4 regions of the Mesorhizobium sp. M0800 genome follow, and region 1 is predicted to be linked to each of the others. Evidence: predicted binding sites of a transcription regulator. Region 1 holds the regulator's gene; each other region holds the start of a gene.
The links. Region 1 encodes LexA, which represses DNA repair genes until DNA is damaged. Its sites were predicted from a motif close to TGTTCNNNNTGTGTTCNG; they were not measured.
Positions count from the first base shown of each region.

Region 2: the regulator LexA is predicted to act here: its motif matches at 4,543-4,560, upstream of NKI18_RS24110 (helicase-related protein).
Region 3: the regulator LexA is predicted to act here: its motif matches at 4,244-4,261, upstream of NKI18_RS24685 (ATP-dependent helicase).
Region 4: the regulator LexA is predicted to act here: its motif matches at 3,148-3,165, upstream of parE (DNA topoisomerase IV subunit B).

Region 1 covers NZ_JAMYOZ010000004.1:92,749-99,952, forward strand. Annotated here, with positions in the region: gene NKI18_RS07045 (ComEC/Rec2 family competence protein) at 1-2,459, shown strand, start outside; gene lexA (transcriptional repressor LexA) at 2,453-3,187, opposite strand; gene kynU (kynureninase) at 3,636-4,883, shown strand; gene NKI18_RS07060 (hormone-sensitive lipase) at 4,980-5,810, shown strand; gene NKI18_RS07065 (molybdopterin molybdotransferase MoeA) at 5,818-7,023, opposite strand; gene moaC (cyclic pyranopterin monophosphate synthase MoaC) at 7,023-7,204, opposite strand, start outside.
Region 2 covers NZ_JAMYOZ010000025.1:3,032-10,235, reverse strand. Annotated here, with positions in the region: gene NKI18_RS24135 (citrate/2-methylcitrate synthase) at 1-1,026, shown strand, start outside; gene phaR (polyhydroxyalkanoate synthesis repressor PhaR) at 1,095-1,703, opposite strand; gene NKI18_RS24125 (acetyl-CoA C-acetyltransferase) at 1,982-3,166, shown strand; gene phbB (acetoacetyl-CoA reductase) at 3,271-3,996, shown strand; gene NKI18_RS24115 (hypothetical protein) at 4,029-4,328, shown strand; gene NKI18_RS24110 (helicase-related protein) at 4,726-7,204, shown strand, end outside.
Region 3 covers NZ_JAMYOZ010000026.1:1,875-9,078, forward strand. Annotated here, with positions in the region: gene NKI18_RS24670 (ABC transporter permease) at 1-145, shown strand, start outside; gene NKI18_RS24675 (hypothetical protein) at 187-837, opposite strand; gene NKI18_RS24680 (Panacea domain-containing protein) at 949-1,437, opposite strand; gene NKI18_RS24685 (ATP-dependent helicase) at 1,491-4,202, opposite strand; gene NKI18_RS24690 (glucose/quinate/shikimate family membrane-bound PQQ-dependent dehydrogenase) at 4,455-6,767, shown strand; gene NKI18_RS24695 (hypothetical protein) at 6,778-7,204, opposite strand, start outside.
Region 4 covers NZ_JAMYOZ010000003.1:347,852-355,055, reverse strand. Annotated here, with positions in the region: gene gcvP (aminomethyl-transferring glycine dehydrogenase) at 1-1,719, shown strand, start outside; gene NKI18_RS06480 (GGDEF domain-containing protein) at 1,792-2,961, opposite strand; gene parE (DNA topoisomerase IV subunit B) at 3,236-5,287, shown strand; gene NKI18_RS06470 (FUSC family protein) at 5,330-7,204, shown strand, end outside.

The DNA of each region.
Region 1 (7,204 bases):
TGCGAGGCCGAGGTGCGGGCGAGGGCGAGGACGCGGTCAACGGCGTCAGCGAACGCTTGCTGTTTGCTGCTCCCCCGCCTGTCCTGCCGGCACCGGCATTGCTACCCGCTCCGCGCTTCGATGCTCCGTCGCTGCCGGCCAGCGACCCAGCAACGGTTCTCGTGCCCGCGGGCGAGCCCATCGTACGCCTGCCCAGGCGTTTCCGCCTCCCGTCACCGTCCCGTATCCGCAACAGCGTAACCTCGGCAGCCGGCCTGGAACTCGACCGCGGCATCGCCTTCCTGCTGGTGCCGGTGTTCCTCGCATGCGGGGTGGTCGTATATTTCGGGCTGTCGGTGGAGCCGGCCTTTCCACAGCCGATCGCAATCGCGCTCCTCGCGGCCCTTTGTGCCGTCGTCTCGCGGTCATGGCCCAGGACGCGCCTGTGCTTCATGGTGGCGCTGCTCTGCGCGCTTGGCGTACTTGCCGCCAAGTTCGAGACATGGCGTGTCGGAACGCATATGCTCGGTTCCGAAATCTCGACGCGGCTGACGGGTCGCGTCGTATCGTACGAGCCCATGGCGAGCGGCCGCATCAGGCTGACAATCGATGTGATCTCAACCGCCAGGCCGACACTGCGCTACATGCCGGAACGGGTCCGCGTTTCGGCGATGAAGATACCGGCTGCGCTGACCGCCGGTTCCGAGATCACCGGCTATGTGCGGCTGCTGCCGCCGACCGGCCCGGTGCGGCCCGACAGCTATGATTTCTCCTTCGACAGCTATTTCGCCGGTATCGGCGGCAGCGGCTTTTTTCTCGGCAATCCGAAAGTCGTGTCGTCGGGCAGCATGCCGCTTGCCGCGCAGCTTTCTTCCGCGATCGAAGACGCGCGCGAATCCATCGCCGACCATATCCGCAGCCGCATCGGCGGCGCCGAGGGCGAGATTGCTGCTGCGCTGATCGTTGGCGTGCGCGCCGGCATTCCCGAGGAGATCAACGAAGCGATGCGGCGCACCGGCATCTACCACATCATCTCCATCTCGGGGCTGCATATGGCGTTGGTCGCCGGCACCATCATGGCGCTGCTGCGGGGTGCCTTTGCGCTGTTTCCCGATTTCTCATCGCGACGGCCGGTCAAGAAATATGCCGCGGCCGCCGCGCTTTTTTCGATTGCGGCCTACCTCGTCTTTTCCGGCATTGTCGTGGCGGCCGAACGCAGCTTCATCATGCTGGCGGTGATGCTTATCGCCGTGCTGTTCGACCGGGCCGCGCTCACCATGCGCAACCTGGCGATCTCGGCCATCGCGGTCATCCTGGTGTCGCCGCACGAGGTGGTCGGTCCGAGTTTCCAGATGTCCTTCGCCGCGACGGCGGCCCTTGTCGGCGCCTATGCAGGCTGGTCCGATTACCGCGCCGGCAGGGCCACCACGCCGCCGCCGCGGCGGTCGCCGCTACGCTTTGCCACTCGAAAGGTCCTGCTGGGCATGTGCGGTCTGGCGATGACCTCGATCATTGCAGGGAGCGCCACGGCGCTTTTCGCCATATGGCATTTCCAGCGCGTGGCGCCGCTCAGCCTGTTCGCCAATCTGGCCATCATGCCCATCGTCTCACTGGTCGTCATGCCTTTCGCCGTGCTCAGTGCGCTGGCGATGCCGTTCGGCGCGGATGGCCCTTTCCTCTATGTCATGGGCAAGGGGCTGACGGCGATGATCGCCCTGTCCGGGTGGATCTCGGAGCGCTCGCCGATCGATGCGGTCGGGCTGATTTCGCTGAGATCCGTCCTTCTGGTGACGATCGCCCTCGTCATTGCCAGCATGGCGACGACCTGGTTGCGGCTGGCGGCACTTCCTTTTGCGCTCGCCGGCTTGCTGACGACAACGCAGACACGCATACCCGACGTATTGGTCTCGGAGGACGCACGGCTGGTCGCGCTGCCGATCGGCAGCGGTGAACTCGCGGTCAACCGGGCACGCCCGAATGAGTTCACCATCGACAACTGGAAACGCGCGCTCACATCAGAGGCTATCGTCGCGCCGGAAACACCTGGAAAGAACGACCCGCAATTCGACATTGCCGATCCGGCCGACCTACCGCCGGGCATGCCGTTCATTTGCACGGACGGCCTCTGCCTTGCCAGGCATCCATCCGGCGCGATCATCGCGCAAGCCAAGGACCGCGATACTGCGCGGCCAGCCTGCGCCTTTGCCAGCTTGATCGTCATCGACGACGCCACCGCCCATAACCCCTGCTACTACGACCGGCTGGTCCTCGTCGTCACCAAACGGCAACTGGCGCGCGCGGGAAGTGCCGCCGTCTACTTCGATCCACAAGCGGCAACGCGCGCCGAAATCCGTTTCGCGGTCGAAAAATCATACCGGCCCTGGCACGTGCAGCGGAAATTTTCACGCGCGACGCGCGGCCTGCCCCCATACCGCAGGGCCGACAATCCAAAAGCCGGCGCCAAGGGCGCAACTCAGTAGCGGCGGATCAGCCCAACGAGCTTGCCCTGCACCTTGACCCTGTCTGGTCCGAAGATGCGCGTCTCGTAGGCTGGATTGGCGGCTTCCAGGGCGATCGAGGCGCCCTTGCGGCGGAACCGCTTCAGCGTCGCTTCCTCCTCGTCGACCAGTGCCACCACGATCTCACCGGGGCTCGCCGTATCGGCATTGCGGATGATCACCGTGTCGCCGTCGAAAATGCCGGCCTCGATCATCGAGTCGCCTTTGACCTCGAGCGCATAATGCTCGCCGCCCATGATCATATCCGGCGGCACCGAAATCGAATGCGTCTGGTGCTGGATGGCGTCGATCGGCACACCGGCGGCGATGCGGCCCATCACCGGGATCGAAACGGCGGCGACGACATCGTCGTCATTTCCGGCTGCGGGCACGCGCGACGATGTCGGCTTGCCTTGCCGAGGACCGCCTTGCCCAAGACTGCCCTGGATGACACTCGGCGAGAACTTGCGTGCCGCATTGAGGCCGGGGGCGATCGAGTCAGGCAGGCGCAGCACCTCCAGCGCACGGGCCCGGTTGGGCAAACGGCGAATGAAGCCGCGCTCCTCCAGCGCCGTAATCAGCCGGTGGATTCCGGATTTGGAAGCCAGGTCGAGCGCTTCCTTCATCTCGTCGAAGGAAGGCGGGATACCGCTTTCCTTCAACCTTTCGTGGATGAACATAAGCAGTTCGTGTTGTTTGCGTGTCAGCATAGCGACCCCCAACAGAATCAGAAAAACAAACCCAGAACAAACACTATCTGTTCCAGTTGTGTTCCGCAACTGTTTAAAGTTTAATGAATGCGTTAAGGCTCGGGAAACAAACGACGTCCCCTACCGGCGTACCGCATTTTCATCGCCGCGAGCCTCATCGCCTTGATTCTGCTTTCGTTTTGCGCCCTTCTGGCCTCCTAGAAGGCGGCACTGGCATCGGCCGTCGGTCGGCAAATGGCACGGAAGTGAACCCGTATCGACTGTGCGGTTTGGTCAATGCACCGTGAACGAAACGAACTCAAAACGCCAACCTCGGGTTAAGTCCCGGTTTCCATCGCCTGGTCAGGCTGCTTCTCGCCGGTGGAGCCTTGCTGCGCGCAACCAGGTAATGGAAGAACAGTCGATGCGTGTCCGGCGTTGCGTTGGATCTTGGCGGAGCAGACAAATCATGACAGGAATTCCCGATCTCGTGGCCATAAAGGCGATGGATGCCGCGGATCCGCTGCGCGCGATGCGCGACCGCTTTGTGTTGCCGCAAGGAGTGATCTATCTCGACGGCAATTCGCTAGGAGCTGCTTCACGTGCCGCTTTCGATGAACTGCACAAGGCCGCGACCGAAGAATGGTCGCATGATCTCATCCGCGCATGGAACACGGCCGGCTGGTTCAACATGCCGCTTGAACTTGGCGACCAGCTCGGGCGCCTGATCGGTGCCGCGGCCGGCCAGACGGTGGTCTGCGACACGACATCGGTCAACATCTACAAGCTGCTGCACGCCGCCATGGCCATGCGACCGGAGCGGCAGGTCATCGTCGCCGAGGGCGATAGTTTTCCGACGGACCTCTACATGGCTGAGGGTGTGGTTTCGACGCGAAAAGATACGCTGCTGCGCCTCTCGGGGGTCGACGCGCCGACCATCGAAGAGCTGATCGACGAACGCACCGCCGTGGTGCTGGTCAACCACGTCAACTATAAGTCGGGCGAACTGCGCGACATGCCGGCGCTGACGCGCAGGGCTCAGGAAGCCGGGGCGATGATCGTCTGGGATCTCTGCCACACCGCCGGCGCGATGCCAGTCGAGCTCGACAAGGCAAACGCCGATTTTGCCGTTGGCTGCACCTACAAATATCTGAATGGCGGCCCGGGCGCGCCTGCCTTCATCTATGCGGCTGAGCGGCATCTTTCCGACATCCAGCAGCCGCTCACCGGCTGGTGGGGCCATGCACGGCCCTTCGCCTTCGAGCCAGGCTATGCGGCCGGCACCGGCATCCGCCGGTTTCTGTGCGGCACGCAGCCGGTCTTGTCGATGCGCACGCTGAAGGGCGCGCTCGACATCTGGAACGATGTCGACATGACGGCGGTGCGCAAGAAGAGCATCGCGCTGGCGGATCTGTTCATCGAGCTTGTCGAGGCAAAGTGCGGCACTTACGGGCTCACGCTCGAAAGCACGCGCGATGGGGAAAAACGCGGCAGCCAGATTTCATTCATGCATGAGCATGGCTACCAGGTCATGCGCGCGCTGATCGAACGTGGCGTGATCGGCGATTTTCGCGCGCCATCGACCATGCGCTTCGGCTTCACCCCGCTCTATGTCGGCTATGCCGATGTCTGGCAGGCCGTCAAAGTGCTTGAGGATATCCTGCGCACCGGTGCGTGGAAGGATGCGCGCTTCGCCATCAAAGCAGCTGTCACTTGAGATTGATGCGAGAGCTGGAATCGTGAGGCTGGCGACGACGCGCCGCGCGATGCTCACGGCTACGTTGCAAGGCCATATTGCCAGGGAGGGCGCAGGGTGTTCGAACGTCACATTGCCGATTGGGACAACGCCTATGCCAACGGCGCCAACGTAGCCGGCAGCGATCGCTGGCCGGCGGCCTGGATCGAGCCCGCGCGGGTTTTCCGCGACGTGCTTTCGACCGAGGGCAGGGCGCGGCTCGACATGGCCTATGGCGACAACCCACGCAACCGGCTCGATCTTTTCCTGCCGGCCATCAAGCCCAAGGGACTCGTGGTGTTCGTTCATGGCGGCTACTGGATGGCATTCGACAAGAATTTCTGGTCGCATCTTGCCGCTGGCCCTGTTGATCGCGGCTATGCGGTGGCGATGCCGTCCTACACGCTCTGTCCGCAGATACGCATTGGCGGCATCGTCAAGGAAGTCGGCGCGGCGATCGGCAAGGCGGCGGCGATGGTCCCAGGGCCGCTGATGCTGACCGGGCACTCGGCCGGCGGCCATCTTGTTAGCCGGATGGTTACGGCGACGACGCCGCTGGCGCCCGAAGTCGTCCGGCGCGTTCGTCACGTGGTGTCGATCTCGGGGGTGCATGATTTGCGCCCGATCATGCGCACCGGCATGAACAAGACGATCGCGATCGATGAGGCCGAGGCGCAGGCCGAAAGCCCGGTGCTGCTGCGCCCGATGGACAAGGCCCGCCTGACCTGCTGGGCCGGCGGCGGCGAGCGCGCCGAATTCCTGCGTCAGAGCGCGTTGCTGGCCAACATCTGGATCGGCCTGGGTACCGCGACCAGCTCGGTCGTCGAGCCTGACCGGCATCATTTCAACATCATCGACGGTTTGGCCGATCCAGACCATCCGCTGACCCGGACCTTGATCTCGGAGTGAGGCAGGTTCAGCGTAGCATCAGCACGTCGCAGGGGGAGCCCGCCGCCGCGGCAGGCGCGAACGGCGCGCGAACGATCAGCCCGTTGGCATCGGCCAGCATTTTCAGCATCGAGGAGTCCTGGATGCCGAACGGCGTCGCCACGAGCGTACCGGCGTCATCTATGACAACAGCCCGCACATAATCTTGCCTGAGATCGTTGGCCGGCATGGCGGCACCGAGCCGTGCCCGACGTATATCCTGCTGAAAGGCGCGGCCGCCGAGCCGCGCCAGCAGCGGCTTCAGGAAGAGCTGAGTGCAGACCAGGCTTGCCACCGGATTGCCGGGCAGGCCGATGCAGCGAATGTCTCCCAGCCGCCCGAACATCAGTGGCTTGCCCGGCCGCATGGCGATCTTCCAGAAATCGAGCGTCATGCCTTGCCCGGTCAGTACGTCATGAACGAAGTCGTGGTCACCGACCGAGGCACCGCCCAGCGTGACGATGACGTTCGCGCCAGCCTTCACGGCCTTTTCAACCAGCGCAGCGATCGCCTCCCTGCGGTCCGGCGCGATGCCAAGGTCGAGCGCGCGCGCACCGACCGACTGTGCGGCAGCGGCGACACCATAGGCGTTGGAGGAGATGATCTGGTCGGGGCCAAGATCGCTGCCCGGCGGCAGCAATTCGTCGCCGGTGGCGATGATGGCGACCAGCGGCCGTTTGACCACGCGCACCTCGGGGTGATTGGCCGATGCCGCCAGCGACAAGGCCGCCGGGTCGAGCAGGCGGCCTTTGGGCAGCAGGACATCGCCCTTGGCGAAATCGAGCCCGAGGCGGCGGATGTTGCGCCCCTGCACCGTCGGTTCCGTCACTTCGACGCTGCCGCCACCGAGATCGCGGACGTTCTCCTGGATGACGATAGTGTCGGCGCCTTCGGGAAGCGGCGCGCCGGTAAAGATGCGCACGGCCTGCCGCTGCTGCACCGTTCCGGCAAAGCCGCGTCCGGCCGGCGCCATGCCGACCACCGAGAGCCTTGCCGGTACGGACGCGATATCGGCCGCCCGCACGGCATAGCCGTCCATGGCGGAGGCGTTGAACGGCGGCTGGGTGCGGAGCGCCACAACCGGCTCCGCCAGCACGCGGTCGGCGGCATCCAGCAGTGCAACGCGTTCCCCCGGCAGCGCTGCTGCGCCGTCCAGCAGGCGCTCGAGCGCCTCGGCAACTGGGACCAGCGCCATTATCGGCCTGCCTCGGTGGCCTCATCTCCGGTGATCTTGTAGTCGCCGGATTTGCCGCCGGTCTTTTCAACCAGCCTGATGCCGGAGATGACCATGGCGCGGTCGACCGCCTTGGCCATGTCGTAGATGGTCAGGCAAGCGACCGAGACGGCACTCAGAGCCTCCATCTCAACGCCGGTCT
Region 2 (7,204 bases), on a different contig from region 1:
AGCCAGTATCGGGCCGACGACATCGCGGCGCTGGCGAGCCGCCGGGCTCGTGGCCGAAATCCCCAGGCAATCGCCGAAAGTGCAATTGCCTGGGGTGAGCCGGCGATCGCCACCACGATCTCGACCGTTTTGCATGGCCGCCTTGTCTATCGCGGCCAGGATGCGGTTGCTCTCTGCGAGGCTGCCACGCTGGAGCAGACGGCAAACCTGCTTTGGGCATCTGGCGCACCAATGTCGTTCGTCTCGGCGAGCCGCCATGGCAACGGCGCAACTGGCCGGCCGGCTGCCTTCGCGGAATTGGCCGCGTTGGCGGCCAACGGCCGGCCTTCGCTCGGCCGAAGATCGGCTTCGCTCAACCACGATGCGGCCGGCGCCATCGCCGCTTTGGCCCAGGCGCTCGGCGCGATTCCCGGAACTGGTGCCGTGCACGAAAGGCTGGCGCGGGGATGGTCGCTCGATGCGGCCGGCGCAGACTTGATCCGCCGCTCACTGGTGCTGTTGGCCGATCACGAATTGAACGCATCGACCTTCGCCGCACGGGTCGCCGCGTCCACCGGCGCACCTGTTTCGGCCTGCCTGCTTGCCGGCCTCGCCACGCTCTCCGGGCCGCGCCATGGCGGCGCCGCGGAGGCGGTCATGATGCTGGCCGAAGATGCGCAGAGATTGGGGCCGGATGCGGCTGTCGGACGCTGGCTCGGTCACGACAGGCCGCTGCCCGGATTTGGCCATCCGTTTTATCCCGACGGCGATCCGCGTGCGGAACCGTTGCTGGCAGCGATAGATGTCGATGATGGGCTGTTACGGCTTTGCGATGCGGCCTTTGCGGCAACGGGCATGCGCCCGAACGTCGATTTCGCTTTGGCCGCGCTGACGCGCAGCCTCCGTTTGCCGTCCGATGCGCCGTTCCGCCTGTTCGCGCTCGGCCGCAGCATCGGCTGGGCCGCGCATGCCGTGGAGCAGGTGACGAGCAGCGGCCTGATCCGGCCACGCGCCCGCTACAAGGGACCGCTGCCGGAGCAGCTCTAGCCGCGCTGCTTGCGAAGTCTCAGCGGCACCTGAAGGAAGGTTCGACGCTGCACTTCGCCAGCCGGCAGTCAGGACATCGTGTCGAGCTTGCGCTGCATCGCGGCGATCTGCTCCTTCAGCTCCTGAAGGTCGTCGGGTTTTTCCGGCGTTTCCTTCCTGGCCGGTTCGGCCGGCGCTGCTGCCGGCGCCGAGCCCGCGGGCGGGAACGGCGTGAACAGCCGCATGGCGTTCTGGAACATTTCCATGTTGCGCCGCGTCTGCTCCTCCAGCACCTTGATTGGTGTCGCGATCTTCATCATGTCCATCGGCGACTTGCCGAGCGCATCTTTCATCTGCTCGCGAAAGCGTTCCTGCTCCTTAGAGAAGGCCAGCATCGACTGCTCGAGAAAGCTCGGCACGATCATCTGCATCTGGTCGCCGTAATAGGCGATAAGCTGACGCAGGAACGGGATCGGCAGCATGTTCTGCCCGTCCTTGTTCTCCAGCTCGAAGATGATCTGGGTCAGTACCGGATGCGTGATGTCGTCACCGGTCTTGGCGTCCTGGACAGTAAAGTCCTCGCCTCTTTTGACCATTTCAGCGAGATCCTCGAGCGTCACATAGGTGCTGGTGCCCGTATTGTAGAGACGGCGATTGGCATATTTCTTGATAACAATAGGTTCGTCTTTTGCGGCCATCTGCATCCTCCCCGGACACCGGGCAGCTTAAGTAAGCCGCCGGTAACGATTGCGCCTTTTTAAAGGATATGCGCAAAAGCGTCATGAATCCAAGCAGTTTGTGCAGTGCGAGAACATTTTATGCTGCGCAGCACGGACGGGCCGCCGTTGCAGCGACGGGCGGCATGCTTGCGGCAGTGGGACGCCATGCCCATTTCGGGTTTGACTCGGGTTGTGGAAAGGGCAAGAAAAGTCCCCGACGGCACCCGAAATCGTTCCCCGAAAGCCTGGAGAAGAACATGTCCGCTTCCAACGCCATCGTTGTCGCCAATGCAGCGCGCACGCCCGTCGGCTCCTTCAACGGCGCCTTCGCCAACACCCCAGCCCATGAATTGGGTGCCGTCGCCGTCAGGGAAGCGCTGGTCCGTGCCGGCGTCGACGGCAAGGAGGTGGACGAGGTCATCCTCGGCCAGATCCTGACCGCGGCTCAAGGGCAGAACCCGGCGCGGCAGGCGGCAATGGCTGCCGGCGTACCGCAGGAGGCGACCTCCTGGGGCCTGAACCAGCTCTGCGGCTCCGGCTTGCGCGCCATCGCGCTCGGCATGCAGCAGATAGCCCAGGGCGACGCGAGGATCATCGTTGCCGGCGGCCAGGAATCGATGTCGATGGCTCCGCATGCGCAACATCTGCGCGGTGGCGTCAAGATGGGCGACTTCAAGCTGATCGACACCATGATAAAGGACGGCCTGACCGATGCCTTCTACGGCTATCATATGGGCAACACCGCGGAGAACGTCGCTCGCCAGTTCCAGATCACCCGCGACGACCAGGACCAGTTCGCACTGGCTTCCCAGAACAAGGCCGAGGCCGCGCAGAAAGCCGGAAAATTCAATGACGAGATCGTTGCCTTTACAGTCAAGGGCAGGAAGGGTGACACAGTAGTCGACCAGGATGAATACATCCGCCACGGCGCGACAATCGATGCCATGACCAAGCTCAAGCCCGCCTTCGACAAGGAAGGCACGGTAACTGCTGCCAATGCTTCCGGCATCAACGACGGCGCCGCCGCCGTGGTGCTGATGACCGAAGCGGAAGCCGCAAGGCGCGGCATCACACCGCTGGTGCGTATCGTTTCCTGGGCGACCGCCGGTGTCGACCCGCAGATCATGGGGACGGGACCGATCCCCTCCTCGCGCAAGGCGCTGGCCAAGGCCGGCTGGTCGGTCGGCGACCTCGATCTGGTCGAAGCCAACGAAGCCTTTGCCGCGCAGGCCTGCGCCGTCAACAAGGACATGGGCTGGGATCCGGCCATCGTCAACGTCAATGGCGGCGCCATCGCCATCGGCCATCCGGTCGGCGCCTCGGGCGCCCGCATCTTCAACACGCTGGTCTACGAAATGCGCCGCAGAGGTGCCAAGAAAGGTCTTGCCACGCTGTGCATCGGCGGCGGCATGGGTGTTGCCATGTGCGTGGAAGCATTGTGATGAGATAAGCGATACGAATAGGATGCTGGCGCAAAGCGAGTAGGGAATAGAGGGCAAACCCCACCGCTTCAACGCTCAGTCATCTGCATTTCCCGGGAGGACATATGACAAAGGTTGCAATCGTCACAGGCGGGTCGCGCGGCATCGGCGCGGCGATATCGGTCGCCTTGAAAAGCGCCGGCTATTCGGTCGCCGCAAACTACGCCGGCAATGAGGAAGCGGCGGCAAAGTTCAAGGCCGCGACCGGCATCCCGGTCTATAGATGGTCGGTCGCCGACTACGAGGCCTGCGCCGCCGGCATCAAACAGATAGAGGCCGATCTCGGTCCCGTCTCGGTGCTGGTCAACAATGCCGGCATCACTCGCGACGCGATGTTCCACAAGATGACGCGCGAGCAATGGAAGGAGGTCCTCGACACCAACCTTTCCGGCGTCTTCAACATGACGCATCCATTGTGGGGCGGCATGCGCGACCGCAAGTTCGGTCGCATCATCACCATCTCCTCGATCAACGGCCAGAAAGGCCAGGTCGGCCAGGTCAATTATTCGGCCTCGAAGGCCGGCGATATCGGCTTCACCAAGGCGCTGGCCCAGGAAGGCGCGCGCGCCGGCATCACCGTCAACGTCATTTGCCCCGGCTACATCGCCACCGAGATGGTCAAGGCAATGGACGAGAAGGTCCTCAACGAGCGCGTCATCCCGCACATCCCGGTGGGCCGTCTCGGCGAGCCGGAGGAAATCGCGCGCTGCGTCGTCTTCCTCGCTTCCGACGATGCCGGTTTCATCACCGGCTCGACCATATCAGCCAATGGCGGCCAGTACATCGCCTGATCGTTTATCTTTACGTTGAGACAGATACGCGCTTGGACGAACGGGCCTGCAAAACGGCCCGTTTCTATAGCGGTCTTCCCGTTGCAAGATCTCGATGCGGCACGCTGCCCCAATCCGGCACGCAAAGGTTAACGGCCGCTGCGCAGCCTATGCAAAAACCGCCCGGCAGCCTGTGGATTCTCGGTGGAAAAGCTGTTCACAACACAACATGTTGCGGTGAACAAACCAAGAAACTTTGCCCATCGCTGATTCGTCGCCGATTCGTTCCGGCTTTGAGCGGAACGTTAACGGCGAGTGCTGAAAACACCATTGAAATGATTAAAGCGCGTTAGGAAACATCAATAATTTCATAACGTTGTGCGAAGCAGATTGGCCGGCCACGACCATTCACCGGCAAAGGTTAACCGCAGTGCTCGCTTGGATGCCGCTTGCATAAATCGGGCCAGTTTCCGTGATTCAGCATGTGGTGAGATTCGCCGAAAGAAAACCCAGATGTAGCCGTGAACAAACCCTGAATCAGCGCGAGTCAGTGATTCGTCGCTGATTCGTTCCAGACTCGTTCCAACTGTTAATCGGGAACAGATTTGAGGCTCGAACGAACCAATCGGCCTGCCCTCGGCACATTCCGCTTTCGCTTCGCGCCCGAAATCCCTATGTGTCGCCTGTCATACGCGGCCAATATGGGCGCGCTCCCGACAATGCGAGGCGGAGAGCCTTATTTCCAGGCCGATGAACATCCATCCGAAACACACTGAACCGCTGATCCTGTCGGGTCGAGACGTGACGGCCGTGCTCGGCCCGACCAACACCGGCAAGACCCATCTCGCGATCGAGCGCATGGTGGCGCACGAAAGCGGCGTCATCGGCCTGCCGCTCAGGCTGCTTGCCCGCGAGGTCTATACGCGCGTCTGCGAGAAGGTCGGCGCCCATAAGGTTGCGCTCATCACCGGCGAGGAAAAGATCCAGCCGGCGGGCGCGAAATACTCGGTCTGCACCGTGGAAGCGATGCCGCGCGAGACCGACGCCGCCTTCGTTGCCATCGACGAGGTCCAGCTCGCCGGCGATCTCGAACGCGGCCACATCTTCACCGATCGCATCCTGCATCTACGCGGCCGCCAGGAGACGCTGCTGCTGGGTGCGGCCACCATGCACGGCATCCTGCAGCGCCTGCTGCGGGGCGTGTCGGTGGTGACCCGGCCACGCCTGTCGCATCTTGCCTATGTCGGCTCGAAGAAGCTGACCCGCCTGCCGCGGCGCACCGCGATCGTCGCCTTCTCGGCCGACGAGGTCTATGCTATCGCCGAGCTGATCCGCCGCCAGCAGGGCGGTGCCGCCGTCGTGCTCGGCGCACTCAGCCCGCGCACCCGCAACGCCCAGGTGGCGCTGTTCCAGTCGGGCGACGTCGACTACCTCGTCGCCACCGACGCCATCGGCATGGGCCTCAACCTCGACCTCGACCACGTCGCCTTCGCCCAGAATCGCAAATTCGACGGCTACCAGTACCGCAACCTGACGGCGGCCGAGCTCGGCCAGATTGCCGGCCGCGCCGGCCGGCATCTGCGCGACGGCACCTTCGGCGTCACCGGCCAGGTCGATCCGCTGGATGATGAACTGGTCAACAAGATCGAGGCGCATGATTTCGATCCGGTGAAAGTGCTGCAGTGGCGTACCGCGCATTTCGATTTCGCCAGCCTCGATGCGCTGAAGCGCTCGATCGAGACCAACGCCCCGGTAGAAGGCCTGACGCGCGCACTGCCGGCAGTAGACGCGCAGGCGCTCGAGCATCTGTCGCGCGACGAGGACATCCGGGCACTCACCACCGATGCCAGGCGCGTGGCGCTGCTGTGGGAAGCCTGCGCGCTGCCCGACTACAGGAAGATCGCGCCGGCCCAGCATGCCGACTTGATCGCCTCCATCTACATGGACCTTGCCAGGCACGGCCATGTCGACGAGAACTACATGGCCGAGCAGGTGCGCCGTGCCGACACCACCGAAGGCGACATCGACACGCTGTCGCACAGGATTGCCCAGATCCGCACATGGACCTTCGTCTCCAACCGGCCCGGCTGGCTGGCCGATCGGGCACACTGGCAGGAAAAGACGCGCGAAATCGAAGACAGATTGTCGGATGCGCTGCATGAGCGGTTGACGAAACGTTTTGTAGACCGCAGGACTTCGGTCCTCATGCGGCGCCTTAGAGAAAACACGATGCCTGAAGCCGAAATCAGCCCAACCGGAACCGTCCTCGTCGAAGGCCATCACGTCGGCGAGTTGCAAGGTTTCCGCTTCACCGCCGACCAGAGCGCCGGCGGCGAGGATGCCAAGGCGGTGCGGGCGGCGGCGCAGAAGGCGCTTGCCGCCGAGTTCGAGGCGCGGGCCGAGCGTTTCGGCGCCTCTGCCAATGGCGACATTGCGCTGGGTTCGGATGGCACGCTGCGCTGGATCGGCGCCCCGATCGGCACGTTGGTTGCCGGCGAAGACGCTTTGAAGCCGCGTCTCGTTCTGCTCGCCGACGAGCAACTCACCGGCCCGGCCCGCGACAAGGTTGCGGCGCGCGCCGAGCGCTTCGTCAATTTCCAGATCGAATCCCTGCTGAAGCCGCTGGTCGACCTCAAGAATGCGGAGCAGATCACCGGCATAGGCCGCGGCATTGCTTTCCAGCTCGTCGAGCATTTCGGCCTCATCAACCGTCGCGACATCGCCGACGAGATGAAATCCCTCGACCAGGAAGGCCGCGCGGCGCTTCGCCGTCTCGGCGTGCGCTTCGGCGCCTACCATGTCTTCGTGCCGGCGCTGATCAAGCCGGCGCCGGCCGGGTTGATAACGCTGCTGTGGGCGCTGAGGAACGACGGCAAGGACAAGCCCGGCTTCGGCGATGTCGTCCACGCACTGGCCTCCGGCCGCACCTCGGTGGTCATCGATCCGACCTTCGACAAGACCTTCTACAAGCTGGCGGGCTACCGCAATCTTGGCCGGCGTGCTGTACGCGTCGATATTCTCGAGCGGCTGGCCGACCTGATCCGGCCGGCGACCAACTGGAAGCCGGGCCTCGGGCCTCGCCCCGACGGCGCCTATGACGGCCAGTCCTTCATGGTCACGCCGCCGATGATGTCGATCCTCGGCGCCACCGCCGACGACATGGAAGAGATCCTGAAGGGTCTCGGCTATCGCGCCGATGCCAAACCGGCGGCCGAGGTCAAGGCGCGGC
Region 3 (7,204 bases), on a different contig from region 1:
CGCGATCGGCGCGGTCACGGTCTCCTTCATCCAGACCGGCGTCGTCGCGGCGGGCCTGAGCGGCTTCTACGTCCAGTTCTTCAACGGCCTGATCATCATCCTGTCGCTGCTCGGCCACAAGTGGAACCAGGCGCGGTATCGGTAGTTCAGCCGAGCACAAGTATGAGACGAACCGTCTTGAGCATTCTACCGCCAGTCGAGTAGCGGCGTTTCACCCATTGGTTTTTCTTCAACAACCGGGGCTTCAGCCTGCTCCTTACGAAGTGCTTCCTCCAGAATAATTTTCGCGTCTTCTAGCGCCAGCAAAAATTCATCGAGACACTCACGCAATTCATTTCTTGAAAGAAGCTCAAAATCACCGCGCTTCCAAACCAAAGGCTGGCGTTTGGCCGAATCACCTTTTCCTACTTTTGGAAAGCAGAGAAATTCGCCAGGCGATTTTCTAAAATCGGTAAGCGAAAACACGGCATCTTCGAAAATCGTGGCAAGTAGACGCATTTGCCAGTTAGTCAATGGGAAGTTCGCCCAACCCACAGTGAAAATTGGAACCTGAAGCCCATTTTCAACGATTGTAATTAGAGGCTTAACAGGAACAACAAGACCTTTTCCAACTCGAAATGGCTCAACTATTTCGTCAAAACAGGGCTTGCCGAAGTAGCCCCTTTTTTCATCGTAGTCATAAAATGCCTCAACATACTCGGCGACGATGCCACGACTATTTGCTCGTCCCTTCGACATTGCCGCAATTAACGCCGTGCGCCGATCGAGCCCGTAGACAATTCGATCTCGAATAATCGGCGACGCGGCAGAATATGTAGTCGTTGGGAATCCGGTCACGAACCTGACGAGTTCTTTCGTGGTTCGAACGCGATCGGGGAAAACATATCGGACCCAGTTGTGAGCGTAGGGAGGCCTGCTAAGTTTGCTTATCTGCACGAGCGTTCCTCATTAGTGCCGGGTTTGACGTAAGAAATATCGCTGGATGAGATCGTCGGATATCTCCATTCCAGGATTGCTCCTCCCCGAAGCATTATACACTAGGTCCCACGGCCCGCCTTTTTCGTGGGACATGTTCACAAGTTTGGTCGCCCCCAAGCGCATGTATTTGTCAATTATCGGATACAGGAAATTTGCATCAGAACCGCTCATCGTTTCGTATACAGGCACTCTTTTTAACGAATTTAAGTCGAGCCTTGTAGCCCTTGTCCTAATATCTGCAGCCCCAAAGGATTTAAATTCCGAATATATTTCTCTAATTACTGGACCGTAGTCCCAGGCTTCTATCTTTGCCTCAATCAACGGTTCTCCAAAATTGGCTAGATATGTGGAATGCAGAAAATATATTATCTTGTTGATCTCAAGATTTGTAATTCCCAGCCCTTCGCCATCCGCGCGATCGAGCACCAAGTTAGCAATATACCGCGAGTCGTAAGCCATGCAAGCGATTGTACCCTATTTGTTCTGGGGTGCCAGACAATTTTCCATATGCCTCACGCCCCCGTCACAAACCCGTCCAGCACGCGTTTCTGGCCGGCTTTGTCGAAGTCGATGGTCAGCTTGTTGCCTTCGATGGCCGAGATGTTGCCGTTGCCGAATTTCTGGTGGAAGACGCGGTCGCCGACGCTGAAGGGGGACGGCGTGTCGGCGACGGATTTGGCGACCAGTTCGCCGTCGATGGTGCGGCCCTTGACCGAGGTGCGGCCAGCGCCGTAGCCGGAGTCGGTCTCGCCATAGCCGATGCGCTCGACCTGGTGGCCGGAACGCGTGCCCCAATTGCGGTCTGTGGCCTCGGTGCGGTTGGCTTGAGCGCGCTGCCAGCCCGGCGTCGCATAGGTGCTGGAGAAGCTTCCCGCCTTTTCCGCGCCGACATTGTCGAAGCGCGAGGCGCCATAGGGATTCTGCCTTCCTGCTCCTTGGCCGCCACGGCCCGAGGCGAACGAGCCGCCGCCATAAGAATTGCCGTAGCCGCCGTAGCTGTTGCCACTCTCGGCGATATCGACATGAGCTTCCGGCAGTTCTTCGAGAAAGCGTGAGGGAATGGTCGATTGCCACAGACCGTGGATGCGTCGGTTGGAGACGAACCACAGATGCAGGTTCTTCTTGGCGCGGGTCAGCCCGACATAGGCAAGGCGGCGCTCTTCCTCCAGCCCGGAGCGGCCGCCTTCGTCCAGTGACCGTTGGTGCGGGAACAGGCCTTCCTCCCAACCGGGCAGGAATACGGTCTCGAATTCGAGGCCCTTGGCCGAATGCAGCGTCATGATGTTGACCGCGTCGAGCTCGGCATTCTGCTCGGCGTCCATGACGAGTGCGACGTGTTCGAGGAAGGAGCGCAGCGATTCGTACTCCTCCATGGAGCGGATCAACTCCTTGAGGTTCTCCAGCCGGCCGGGTGCTTCGACCGAGCGGTCGTTCTTCCACATGTCGGTGTAGCCGCTCTCCTCCAGAATGGTCTCGGCGAGCTCGGTGTGCGGCGTGGTTTCGAGAGCCTTTTGCCAGCGTTCGAAATTGGCCGATACCTCGCGCAGCGCGGCGCGCGGCTTCGGCTTCAGCTCGTCGCTCTCGGCGAGTTTTGCCGCCGCCTCCAGCATCGGGATGCGCAGCGCCCGTGCGGTGTCGTGGATCTGGCGGATGGTGGCCTCGCCCAAGCCGCGCTTCGGCACGTTGGCGATGCGCTCGAAGGCGAGGTCGTCGGCGCCTTGCGCAACGACGCGGAAGAAGGCCAGCGCATCGCGGATTTCGAGCCGCTCATAGAAGCGCGGGCCGCCGATGACGCGGTAGTTGAGGCCGAGCGTGACGAAGCGGTCCTCGAACTCGCGCATCTGGAAGGAGGCGCGGACGAGAATCGCCATATCGTTCAAATTGTGCTTCTGGCGCTGGTAGGCCTCGATCGTCTCGCCGACGGCGCGGGCCTCCTCTTCGGAATCCCAGGCGGCATGGACATGCACCTTCTCGTCGTCCTCGGCGATCTTTTCGGTGAACAGCGTCTTGCCGAAGCGGCCCTCATTGTGGGCGATCAGGTGGGACGCCGTGCCGAGGATGTGCGCAGTGGAGCGATAATTGCGCTCCAGCCTGATGATGGTGGCGCCGGGGAAATCCTTATCGAAGCGCAGGATGTTGTCGACCTCGGCGCCGCGCCAGCCATAGATCGACTGGTCGTCGTCGCCGACGCAGCAGATGTTGACGGTGGATAGGCGCGGGCTTCCCTCCCCCTTGAGGGGAGGGTGGCCGGGCGAAGCCCGGTCGGGTGGGGTCCGTGCGGCAGTGCTCGACCTACCGGCGGCAGTGCTCGACGCTCTAGCGGTGCCTTCTGCGGCAACCCCCTCCGCCCGCTTCGCGGGCACCTCCCCCTCAAGGGGGGAGGATTGCGGCCGCTGCGCCAAGAGCCGCAGCCACATGTACTGGGCGGTGTTGGTGTCCTGATACTCGTCAACGAGGATGTAGCGGAAGCGCTTGTGGTATTCCTTCAGCACGTCCGGATTGGCGCGGAAGATGCGGATCGGGTGGCACAGGAGATCGCCGAAGTCGCAAGCGTTCAGCGTTTTCAGCCGCTCCTGGTAGGCCTTGTAGAGCTCGCGGCCCTTGCCGTTGGCGAAGGCACGGGCATCGCCCTCGGGGATGTCGGCGGGGCCAAGGCCCTTGTTCTTCCAGCCGTCGATCATCTGGGCGAACTGCTTGGCCGGCCAGCGCTTGTCGTCCAGCCCTTCGGCCTGGATAAGCTGCTTGATCAGGCGCACGACATCATCGGTGTCGAGAATGGTGAAGTCGGATTTGAGCCCGGCCAGCTCGGCATGTCTGCGCAGCAGCTTCACTCCAATCGAGTGGAAGGTGCCGAGCCACGGCATGCCCTCGACATTGCCTTCGCCGATCAACAGGCCGATGCGCTGCTTCATCTCGCGCGCCGCCTTGTTGGTGAAGGTGACGGCGAGGATCTGCGAGGGGAAAGCCTTGCCGGTGGCAAGGATGTGGGCGATGCGGGTGGTCAGGACGCGCGTTTTGCCGGTGCCGGCGCCGGCCAGCACCAGCACCGGGCCTTCGGTGGTTTCCACCGCCAGCCTCTGCTCGGGGTTGAGGCCGTTGAGATAATCGGGCGCGTTGTTCTGGTTGCTGCGGGCAGCCATGGCGCGCGCGGCAATGCCCGACGGGGCCACGGGCCGCGCGTTCGGTTCGTCAAAAAAGGGCATGTCTTCCGAAAAGCCGGACATCTCCCCCCGAATGTAGTGATTCGGCAGCGAAAGGCCAGAAGTGTCTCCGTTTTGTTCTCTGTCCAGTCGGTAGACTCACAATCTGAATGGGTCCGCTAACCAAAACGCCGGGCTTGCGATGGGCCGGCGCCGTAAAACGCCGAGCTTGCTTGACAGGGGAGGCGGGCCGGAGAAAGTTGCGTGGGGGCAGGAACGCAATGCGGGGTTGCCCATGGACGCGTCGCGGAGCGCACCAGTCGAAGGAGCACCGTCTTGGCTGTGGTCATCACCTCCCTGATCCTTTTCCTCATCGGCCTGGCGGTTGGCGGCGGCGGCATCTGGCTCGTGACGCTGGGGGGCAGCTGGTATTACGTCATCGTCGGTCTAGCTTTCCTTGTCGCGGCCTGGCTGCTCTACAGGCGCAGATCCACGGCGCTGTGGCTCTACGCGGCGATCGTGCTCGGCACGCTCGCCTGGGCGGTCTGGGAGATCGGCTTCGACTGGTGGGAGCTCGGCCCGCGCGGCGGCATCATCGTGCTTGTCGCGCTATGGCTGTTGACGCCATGGGCGCGGCGCGGGCTTACCGGTCCCGACGGACGCGCGCCGCTGATCCTCGCCGTGCTGGCCTCGCTTGCGGTCGCCGGCTATTCGATGACGACCGATCCAAAGGATATTGCGGGTGAACTCAACACCGACAAGGTGACGCCGACGGCCGATCTCGGCGGCAACGTGCCGGCTGGCGAATGGCACTATTACGGTCGCACGCAATATGGCCAGCGCTATTCGCCGCTCGACCAGATCACCGCCGAAAACGTTGCCAATCTGCAGCCGGCCTGGACCTATCGCACCGGCGACGTGAAAGGGCCCGACGACATTGGCGAGACGACCTATCAGGTGACGCCGCTAAAAATCGCCGACACGCTCTACATCTGCACGCCGCATAATTTCGCCATCGCCATCGATGCCGCGAGCGGTAAGGAGAAATGGCGCTTCGATCCGCAGGTCAAGCTCAACAAGGACCGCCAGCACCAGACCTGCCGCGGCGTGTCCTATTATGCCGATGCCAAGGTCGCCGCCGGCCAGCCCTGCGCCACACGCATCTACCTGCCGACATCCGACGCCCGGCTGATCGCGCTCGATGCGGCGAATGGCCAGGTCTGCCCGACTTTCGCCGAAGGCGGCACGCTGAACCTGCTCGCCAACATGCCATATCCGAAGCCGGGCTATTATTATTCGACCTCGGCGCCGCTGATCGTCGCCAACAAGATCATCGTCGGCGGCGCGGTCAACGACAATTATTCGACGCAGGAGCCGTCCGGGGTCATCCGTGCCTACGATGCCGACACCGGCGCGCTGTTGTGGAATTGGGATTCCGGCAATCCGGATCAGACGACGCCGCTGCCGCCGGACCAGACCTACACCAACAACTCACCCAACATGTGGTCGACGGCGAGCGTCGACGAGAAGCTCGGGCTGCTTTATGTGCCGCTCGGCAACAAGACGCCGGACCAACTCGGTGCCGGACGCAGTGCCAATGACGAGAAATTCTCCTCTTCGATCACCGCGCTCGATCTCAACAGCGGACAATTGCGCTGGGTGCGGCAGACCGTGCACCACGATCTCTGGGACATGGACGTGCCGGCGCAGCCGACGCTGGTCGACATCACCACGGAAAGTGGCGTGGTGCCGGCGCTGGTCGGGCCGACCAAGCAGGGCGACCTCTATGTGCTCGACCGGCGCAGCGGCGAGCCGATCGTTCCGGTCAAGGAAGTGCCGGCGCCGGGCGGCGCGATCGAAGGCGACCATACCTCGCCGACGCAGCCGGTCTCGGACCTGAGCTTCAGTCCGAAACCGCTGACCGGCGCGGACATGTGGGGCATTACCATGTTCGACCAGTTGGCCTGCCGGATCGAGCTTCGGAAGTTGCGCTATGAGGGCCGCTATACGCCGCCGTCGCTGCAGGGCTCGCTGATCTACCCCGGCAATTTCGGCACCTTCAACTGGGGCGGCGTGGCAGTCGATCCGGTCCGGCAGGTGATGTTCGGCATGCCGACATACCTGGCGTTCATCTCCAAGCTGGTGCCGCGCGCCGACGTGCCGCCGCCCGGCGACACCAAGGGCAGCGAACAGGGCCTGAACCGCAATGACGGTGCGCCTTACGCAGTCATATTGAAGCCGTTCCTGTCGCCGCTCGGCATTCCCTGCCAGGCGCCGCCCTGGGGCTATGTGGCGGGTGCCGACCTTCGGACCGGAAAGATCGTCTACAAGCATCGCAACGGCACCGTCTACGACATGACGCCATTGCCGCTGCCATTCAAGGTCGGCGTGCCCGGCATTGGCGGGCCGATGATCACTGCCGGCGGCGTCGCCTTCCTCGGTGCGGCGGTCGATGACTATGTGCGCGCTTATGACCTGACAACCGGCAAACAGCTCTGGCAGGCGCGGCTGCCGGCGGGCGGGCAGTCGACACCGATGACCTACACGGTAGCCGACGGGCGCCAGTTGGTCGTCATCGTTGCCGGCGGCCACGGCTCGGTCGGTACCAAGCCGGGCGACTATGTGATGGCCTATACGCTGCCGAAATAGAGAAGTTCCTTCAGAGCCCGAGATGCCCTTTCAGGTCGGGTACCGATGCAAGTACCTCACTGGTCAGCTGCGGGCCGGCGGCTGTCTCGGCCTGCTGGACCAGCATCGTGCCGGCCTGGCTGATCTGTGCGAGCGTGAGGCCTGATGCCTTGAGTATGGCGACGCCGTTGATCAGCGCGCCGGTCTTTTCGCCGAGAGCGCCACCGAGCGCGCCCTCCAGCGAGGACAGCAGGCCACCACCGGAAGCTGCGCCGGGAGCCATGACATCATATTGCTTGGCCAGGGCGTCGGCTCCCGGGATCTTGCCGAAGAAGCTGGACAGAGTCGTGCCTTCCGCTTCGTGTTCGAGCACCGAGAAAATCGTGCCGGCGATCTTTTCCGTCAAAGCCTGGTTGAGACCGGATTTCTGGGAGACGGTGTTGATGATGTCCTGAACG
Region 4 (7,204 bases), on a different contig from region 1:
GCAGCAGGCGTTTCGGTACTCGGCGAAAGCCGCTTCGACACTGTGACCGTGGAAATGAAAGGCAGAGCCGGCGCCATCGCCGCCGCCGCCGAGAAGACCGGTCGGCTGCTGCGCGTCATCGACGCCGACCATGTCGGCATCAGCTTCGACGAGACCTCCACTGAAGGCGATCTGGAGGCACTCGCAGCGCTTTTCGGCGCCAAGGCCGGCGTTGCCGCAGGCAGTTCCATGCCAGGAAAACCGCGCGGCAAGGAGCTCCTCACCCAGCCCGTCTTCCGCGAAAACCACTCGGAAACCGACATGATGCGCTTCCTGCGCCGGCTGGCCGACAAGGACCTGGCGCTCGACCGCGCCATGATCCCGCTCGGCTCCTGCACCATGAAGCTCAACGCCGCCGCCGAAATGATGCCGGTGAGCTGGCCTGATGTCGCCAACCTGCATCCCTTCGCGCCGGCAAACCATTCGACAGGCTATCGCGCCATGATCGAGGAGCTGGAAGGCTGGCTGGCCGAGATCACCGGCTTCGACGCGGTGACCCTGCAGCCCAATGCTGGCAGCCAGGGCGAATATGCCGGGCTGCTCGCCATTCGCGGCTATCATCTGTCGCGCGGCGAAGGCCATCGCACCGTCTGCCTGATCCCGTCCTCGGCGCATGGCACCAATCCGGCAAGTGCGGCCATGGCCGGCATGAGCGTCGTCGTCGTGCGCTGCACCGAGGACGGCAATATCGATACGGCCGACCTGCAGGCCAAGGCGGCCGAGCATGCGCACAACCTTGCGGCGCTGATGTTCACCTATCCTTCGACGCATGGCGTCTTCGAGGAAGGCGCGCGCGACCTTTGTGCCCTCGTCCACAGCCATGGCGGCCAGGTCTATTTCGACGGCGCCAACCTCAACGCGCTGGTCGGCCTCGCCCGTCCCGGCGATATCGGCGCCGATGTCTGCCACATGAACCTGCACAAGACCTTCTGCATCCCGCATGGCGGCGGCGGCCCCGGCGTCGGCCCGATCGGCGTCAAGGCGCACCTGAAGCCATATCTGCCCGGCCACGTCACCGAAGGCTCGGCCCATGCCGTGGCGGCGGCACCGTTCGGCAGTGCCTCCATCCTGCCGATCACCTGGATGTATATCCGCATGATGGGCGCTTCCGGCCTGAAGCAGGCGACCGAGACGGCGATCATCTCCGCCAACTATGTGGCGACGCGGCTCGGCGAGCATTTCCCCCTGCTTTACAAAGGGCGCAACGGACGCGTTGCGCATGAATGCATCCTCGACACCCGCGTGCTCAAAGACAGCGCCGGCATCAGCGTCGACGATATCGCCAAGCGGCTGATCGACTATGGTTTCCATGCACCGACCATGTCTTTCCCGGTGGCCGGCACACTGATGGTGGAGCCGACCGAGTCCGAGCCCAAGCGCGAGCTGGATCGCTTCTGCGAGGCGATGATCGCCATAGCCGGCGAAGCAGCCAAGGTGGCGAAGGGCGAATGGCCGTTGGGCGACAATCCTCTGGTCAACGCGCCACACACCGCCGCCGAGGCGTTGGCCGGCCAGTGGACCCATCCCTATTCGCGCCTGGAGGCGGCCTACCCCGCCGGCGATGCCGACACGGCGGCAAAATACTGGCCGCCGGTGTCGCGCATCGACAATGTCGCCGGCGACCGCAACCTTGTCTGCTCCTGCCCGCCGCTGTCGGAATATCTGGGTGCGGCGGAATAGATCATGATCCCGAAAAGTGGAATCCGGTTTTCGGACAAGATCATGGGTCTAACAAGAAGATAGAAACCTCAATCAGGCAGAACGCAAGGCCGGCCCGTCGGCCTTGCTCGCCCGGTCCCGGACGACGACGCGATTTCGCCCGGCGCGCTTTGCCGCATAGAGTGCTGCGTCGGCTTCGGCCAGCACATCGTCGAGACCGGTGCCGTTTGTTCCGCCAAAGCCGATGCCGCCGCTGACTGTGCTTCGCAACGGACCGAGTTGGGTGGCCACGACTTCCGTGCCGAAGGCGACGCTGATCTTGCTCGCAATGTCATAGGCCTTCTCTTCCGTCATCCGCGACATGACGAGCACGAATTCCTCGCCGCCCAGCCGGAAGGCGTCGACGCCGGTCCGGGCGTATTTCCTGATGACGGCGGCAAAGCGGCACAGAACCTGGTCGCCGACTGGGTGACCAAATACGTCGTTCGTCCTCTTGAAATGGTCAAGGTCGAACATGGCGACGGACATGAACGGACCGAAGACCCGCTCGCCGTAGAGTGCCGTCAACGCCCGCCGATTCATTAGCCCGGTCAATGGATCGGTCATCGTCTCGGCCTTCAATTCGATCTGCGCCTGCAAATGGTGCAGGGAGAGCGTCAATGCGCCGAGCCCGGTCATGCAGGCGACGGCCACCACGGAATTCACCCGCTCGGCCCAATTGTCGGGCGCAACACCCAGCACCCATTGGCCCTTGACCAGCAGGACCGCGCCGCAAAGTCCGAACGACAGGGCACAGACGCCGCTCAGGAAGGAGACGACCAGCAATATCCGGCGATCGTGACCACCCTCAATCCAGAACATCGCTCCGATGAGCGAGAGCAGCGCCGTTACCGTTGCGTAGGTGACAATAAAGCCGACACCATCAAATCCGAGATACGTCGCGCCCGCGCAAACAGCCATCGCAACCAAGGTCGGCAAGATGGCTCGCCTGTAGTCGCCTATGCCGAGATATTGCATGGCCGACAGGCAGATGATCAGGAAGCCGAGGCTGAGAAGCACAAGCACGATCTGGCAAAGCCAGGCGCTTGGATCCCTGGTGTAATGCCAGAACAACACGACATGTGCGACCAGCACGAGAATGCCGCAGGCCACCGTCAGCACAAAGCGTGCCTGTGGCGCGGTGAACCAGATCGCAAACATGGTGATGCTAAGGCACGTGCCCGACAGCGCCGCCGCGAGCAGGAGCGAACTGTAATCCAACATGCTTAAGCGACAGCCTCTTGAGGGTTCCGCTGCATTCTAGGTCAGCGACAGTCCGCAAATACCGTTTTTTTAGCCAATCTTGCGGCGTAACCTTCGGACAGGGTTTACAAAGCGTCGATGCTCCAGGCTTCGACCCCATTTCCGCCGCTTGGTTGTCGAATGGTTTTGCAGTAAGAGGCCCTGTCCTCGAACGTAACAGGAACCTCCGTCGCCTGCCCGCAAAAAGCGTGGCAGTATCGGGTGGTGATTCGCAGCATCGGAATCCAGGACCGGCATGGACGACAATAACGATCTTTTCGCCAAATTGGACAAGCAGCCGCAACCGGCTCGCGCCGCCGCGCGCCCGGCCGACCCGCTGGTGCAGGCGGCGAAGCGGCCGGCGCCCCGCGACGCCAGCGAGAGCTACAGTGCCGCCGATATCGAAGTGCTGGAGGGGCTGGAGCCGGTGCGCCGCCGCCCGGGCATGTACATTGGCGGCACCGACGACAAGGCGATGCACCATCTGTTCGCCGAGGTCATCGACAATTCGATGGACGAGGCGGTCGCCGGCCATGCGACCTTCATCGATGTCGAGCTTTCCGCCGACGGATACCTGTCCGTAACCGACAACGGCCGCGGCATTCCGGTCGATCCGCACCCGAAATTCAAGAAGCCGGCGCTCGAACTCATCATGACGACGCTGCATTCAGGCGGCAAGTTCGACAGCAAGGTTTACGAGACGTCCGGCGGCCTGCACGGTGTCGGCGTTTCCGTGGTCAACGCGCTGTCCGACCATCTCGAGGTCGAGGTCGCGATTGGGCGCAAGCTCTATCGCCAGCGCTTCTCGCGAGGCGTTCCGGTGACCGCCCTGGAGCAGCTCGGCGAGGTGCACAACCGCCGCGGCACGAAGATCCGCTTCCATCCAGACGAGCAGATTTTCGGCAAGGGTGCTGCTTTCGAGCCGGCGCGGCTCTACCGCATGGCGCGGTCAAAGGCCTACCTGTTCGGTGGTGTCGAAATCCGCTGGACCTGCGATCCCTCGCTGATCAAGGAAAAGGACACGACGCCGGCCAAGGCAGAATTCCATTTTCCGGGCGGCCTCAAGGATTATCTGAAAGCCTCGCTCGGCGACGAATTCCAGGTCACCCGTGAAATGTTTGCCGGTAAGAGCGAGAAGCAGGGTGGCCACGGTTCGCTCGAATGGGCGGTAACCTGGTTCGGCGGCGACGGTTTTATCAATTCCTATTGCAACACCATTCCGACCGCCGAAGGCGGCACGCATGAGGCCGGCTTCCGCAACGTCCTGACGCGCGGCTTGCGCGCTTATGCCGACCTGGTCGGCAACAAGCGCGCTTCGATCGTCACTTCCGAGGATGTGATGATCTCGGCGGCGGGCATGCTGTCGGTGTTCATCCGCGAACCGGAATTCGTCGGCCAGACCAAGGACAGGCTGGCGACGATCGAGGCGATCCGCATCGTCGAAAGCGCTATCCGCGACCCGTTCGACCACTGGCTGGCCGACAATCCGCAGGAAGCTTCGAAACTGCTCGAATGGGTGATCGCGCGCGCCGACGAGCGGGTGCGCCGCCGCCAGGAAAAGGAAGTGTCGCGCAAGAGTGCGGTGCGCAAGCTGCGCCTGCCCGGCAAGCTCGCCGACTGCACGCAGAATGCCGCCGCCGGTGCCGAGCTGTTCATCGTCGAGGGCGATTCGGCCGGCGGTTCGGCAAAGCAGGCGCGCGACCGCGCCAGCCAGGCGGTGCTGCCCCTGCGCGGCAAGATCCTCAACGTCGCCAGCGCCGGCAACGACAAGCTTGCCGCCAACCAGCAGATATCCGACCTCATCCAGGCGCTTGGCTGCGGCACGCGCTCGAGATACCGCGACGAGGACCTGCGCTACGACCGGGTCATCATCATGACCGATGCCGACGTCGACGGCGCCCATATCGCCTCGCTGCTGATCACCTTTTTCTATCAGGAGATGCCAAGCCTGGTCCGCGGCGGCCATCTCTATCTGGCGGTGCCGCCGCTCTATTCGATCCGGCAAGGCGGCAAGGTCGCCTATGCCCGCGACGATGCGCACAAGGACGAACTCCTGCGCACCGAATTCACCGGGCGCGGCAAGGTCGAAATCGGCCGCTTCAAGGGGCTGGGCGAAATGATGGCCGCCCAGCTCAAGGAAACCACCATGGACCCGAAAAAGCGCACGCTGCTGCGGGTCGACGTTATCGATGCCGAGGCGGCGACCAAGGATGCGGTCGACGCATTGATGGGGACCAAGCCCGAGGCCCGTTTCCGCTTCATCCAGGAACGCGCGGAATTCGCCGAGACGGAAGTGCTGGATATCTGAGCTCCCGCCGCTAGCTTGGCCTTCTGAGCTGGAGACGAGCACTTGACCTGGGCGCGGCTGAAGGACGATATCGGCACGCGGATCGCTGGCCTGACGCGGCCGACGCGCTCGGACTGGATCTTTGCCCTGCGCACCGTTTCGGCCGGCCTCATCGCGATTTTGGCCGCCTATGCGCTGAAGCTCGACCACCCGCAATGGGCGATGATGACGGTGTTCATCGTCGCACAGCCGGTCGCCGGCATGGTGCTGGCGAAGGGGTTTTATCGTCTCCTCGGCACGCTTGCCGGCGCGCTGGCGGCGATCGGCATTACCACTGTTTTCGATGCCAACCCGTGGTTGCTGGTTGCAGTTCTTGCCGTCTGGATCGGCATCTGCTCGCTGGTCTCGTCGCTGCTACGCAATCCGGAAGCCTATGGCGCGGCGCTTGCCGGCTACACCGCGATGATCATCGGCCTGCCGGCTTTCGGCCAGCCGCACCTCGTCATCGATCTCGCCGTGGCGCGCTGCGCGGAAATCGTGCTTGGTATCGTCTGCGCTGCGCTGACCAGCCGGCTGATCCTGCCGAAACTGGCTGCCGACGCCATCATCTCAAGACTGAAACGCAGCATTCTCGACCTGGCGGCCTATGCGGACGGCGCTTTTTCCGGCGGCGATGCGGAAAAGCTTGCCGGGCTGCACCGCAAGCTGATCGGCGACGTCCAGACGCTCGGCGAGATGCGCACTTACGCAAGGCTGGAGGGGCCGAGCCTCGCCACCCGCGCCTATCCGGTCCGGCGTACCATCGGCCAGCTTCTGTCGGCCCTGTCAGCGGCGCGTGCGCTGCATGCCCACGCCGCGCCGAAGAATGCAGCCCTCATCCCCGTTCGCGCCGAGTTGCAGGCCGTTGTCGGCGAACTGGTAGCCAAGCCGGGCGCGCTGGACGATACGGCGCCCTGGGTGGCGCGGCTCGACGCAATCGCCGGCAAGGCACGGCAGATGCCTGACATCGCGGCCGGGCAAGACATTGACTGGGCTGGCACTGTCACCCGCCTAACCATTGCCGCCGACTTCGCCGAGGCAATGCAGCAAGTGCTGCGCGGCCTGGATGCACTCCGCTCTCCCCCGTCTCGTGCCAGTCGCGAACGGCGGCAGCCAGCGCTGGTGGTGCACCGCGATTACCGTGCGGCATCGCGCAATGCCGTGCGCGCAGCAATCGCCACGCTCCTGGTCGCCGGCTTCTGGCTGGCGACGAAATGGTCGGACGCGACCGGCACGGTCATTCTGGTCGCCGTTGTCTCCAGCTTGTTCGCCGCGCGCCCCGATCCGATCCGGTCGGCATGGAACTTCTTCGAGGGCACGTTGCTCGCCCTGCCGTTCGCGTTTGTGGTCGGGCAGATAGCACTTCCAGCGCTGCCGGGCTTTGGCTGGTTCGCGGTTTTCGTCGTCCCGATCCTGGTGCCAGCGGCACTGGGCGTGGCCAATCCGCGCTACGTCGGCGTGGCAACGGCCTTTGCGATCAATTTCCTCGCCTTCCTCAGCCCACATCAGGTCATGACCTACGATCCGGAGCCGTTCCTCGCCAATTCGGCAGCGGTCCTTGTCGGCATTCTTCTGGCGATCGGCGTCTTCGCCGTCGTGCTGCCCGCCGACCCCTGGGTTACAGTCAACCGCATCCTGCAAACCATGCGCGAAGATCTTGCACGCCTTTGCCTGCACGACCGCCTGCCGCGGCGATCGGCCTTCGAAAGCCTTGCCTACGACCGGATCAACCAGTTGATGCCACTGCTGCAGAACGCCGGCAAGAAAGGCGAGGCGGTTCTCGGCGGCGGCATAGCTGCGGTTACCGTCGGCCTCGAAATCCTGCGGCTGCGCAACGAGCAGCAAAGTTCCACGATGCCATCCGAAACGGCACTTTCCATCACCAATTTCCTGCGCGGG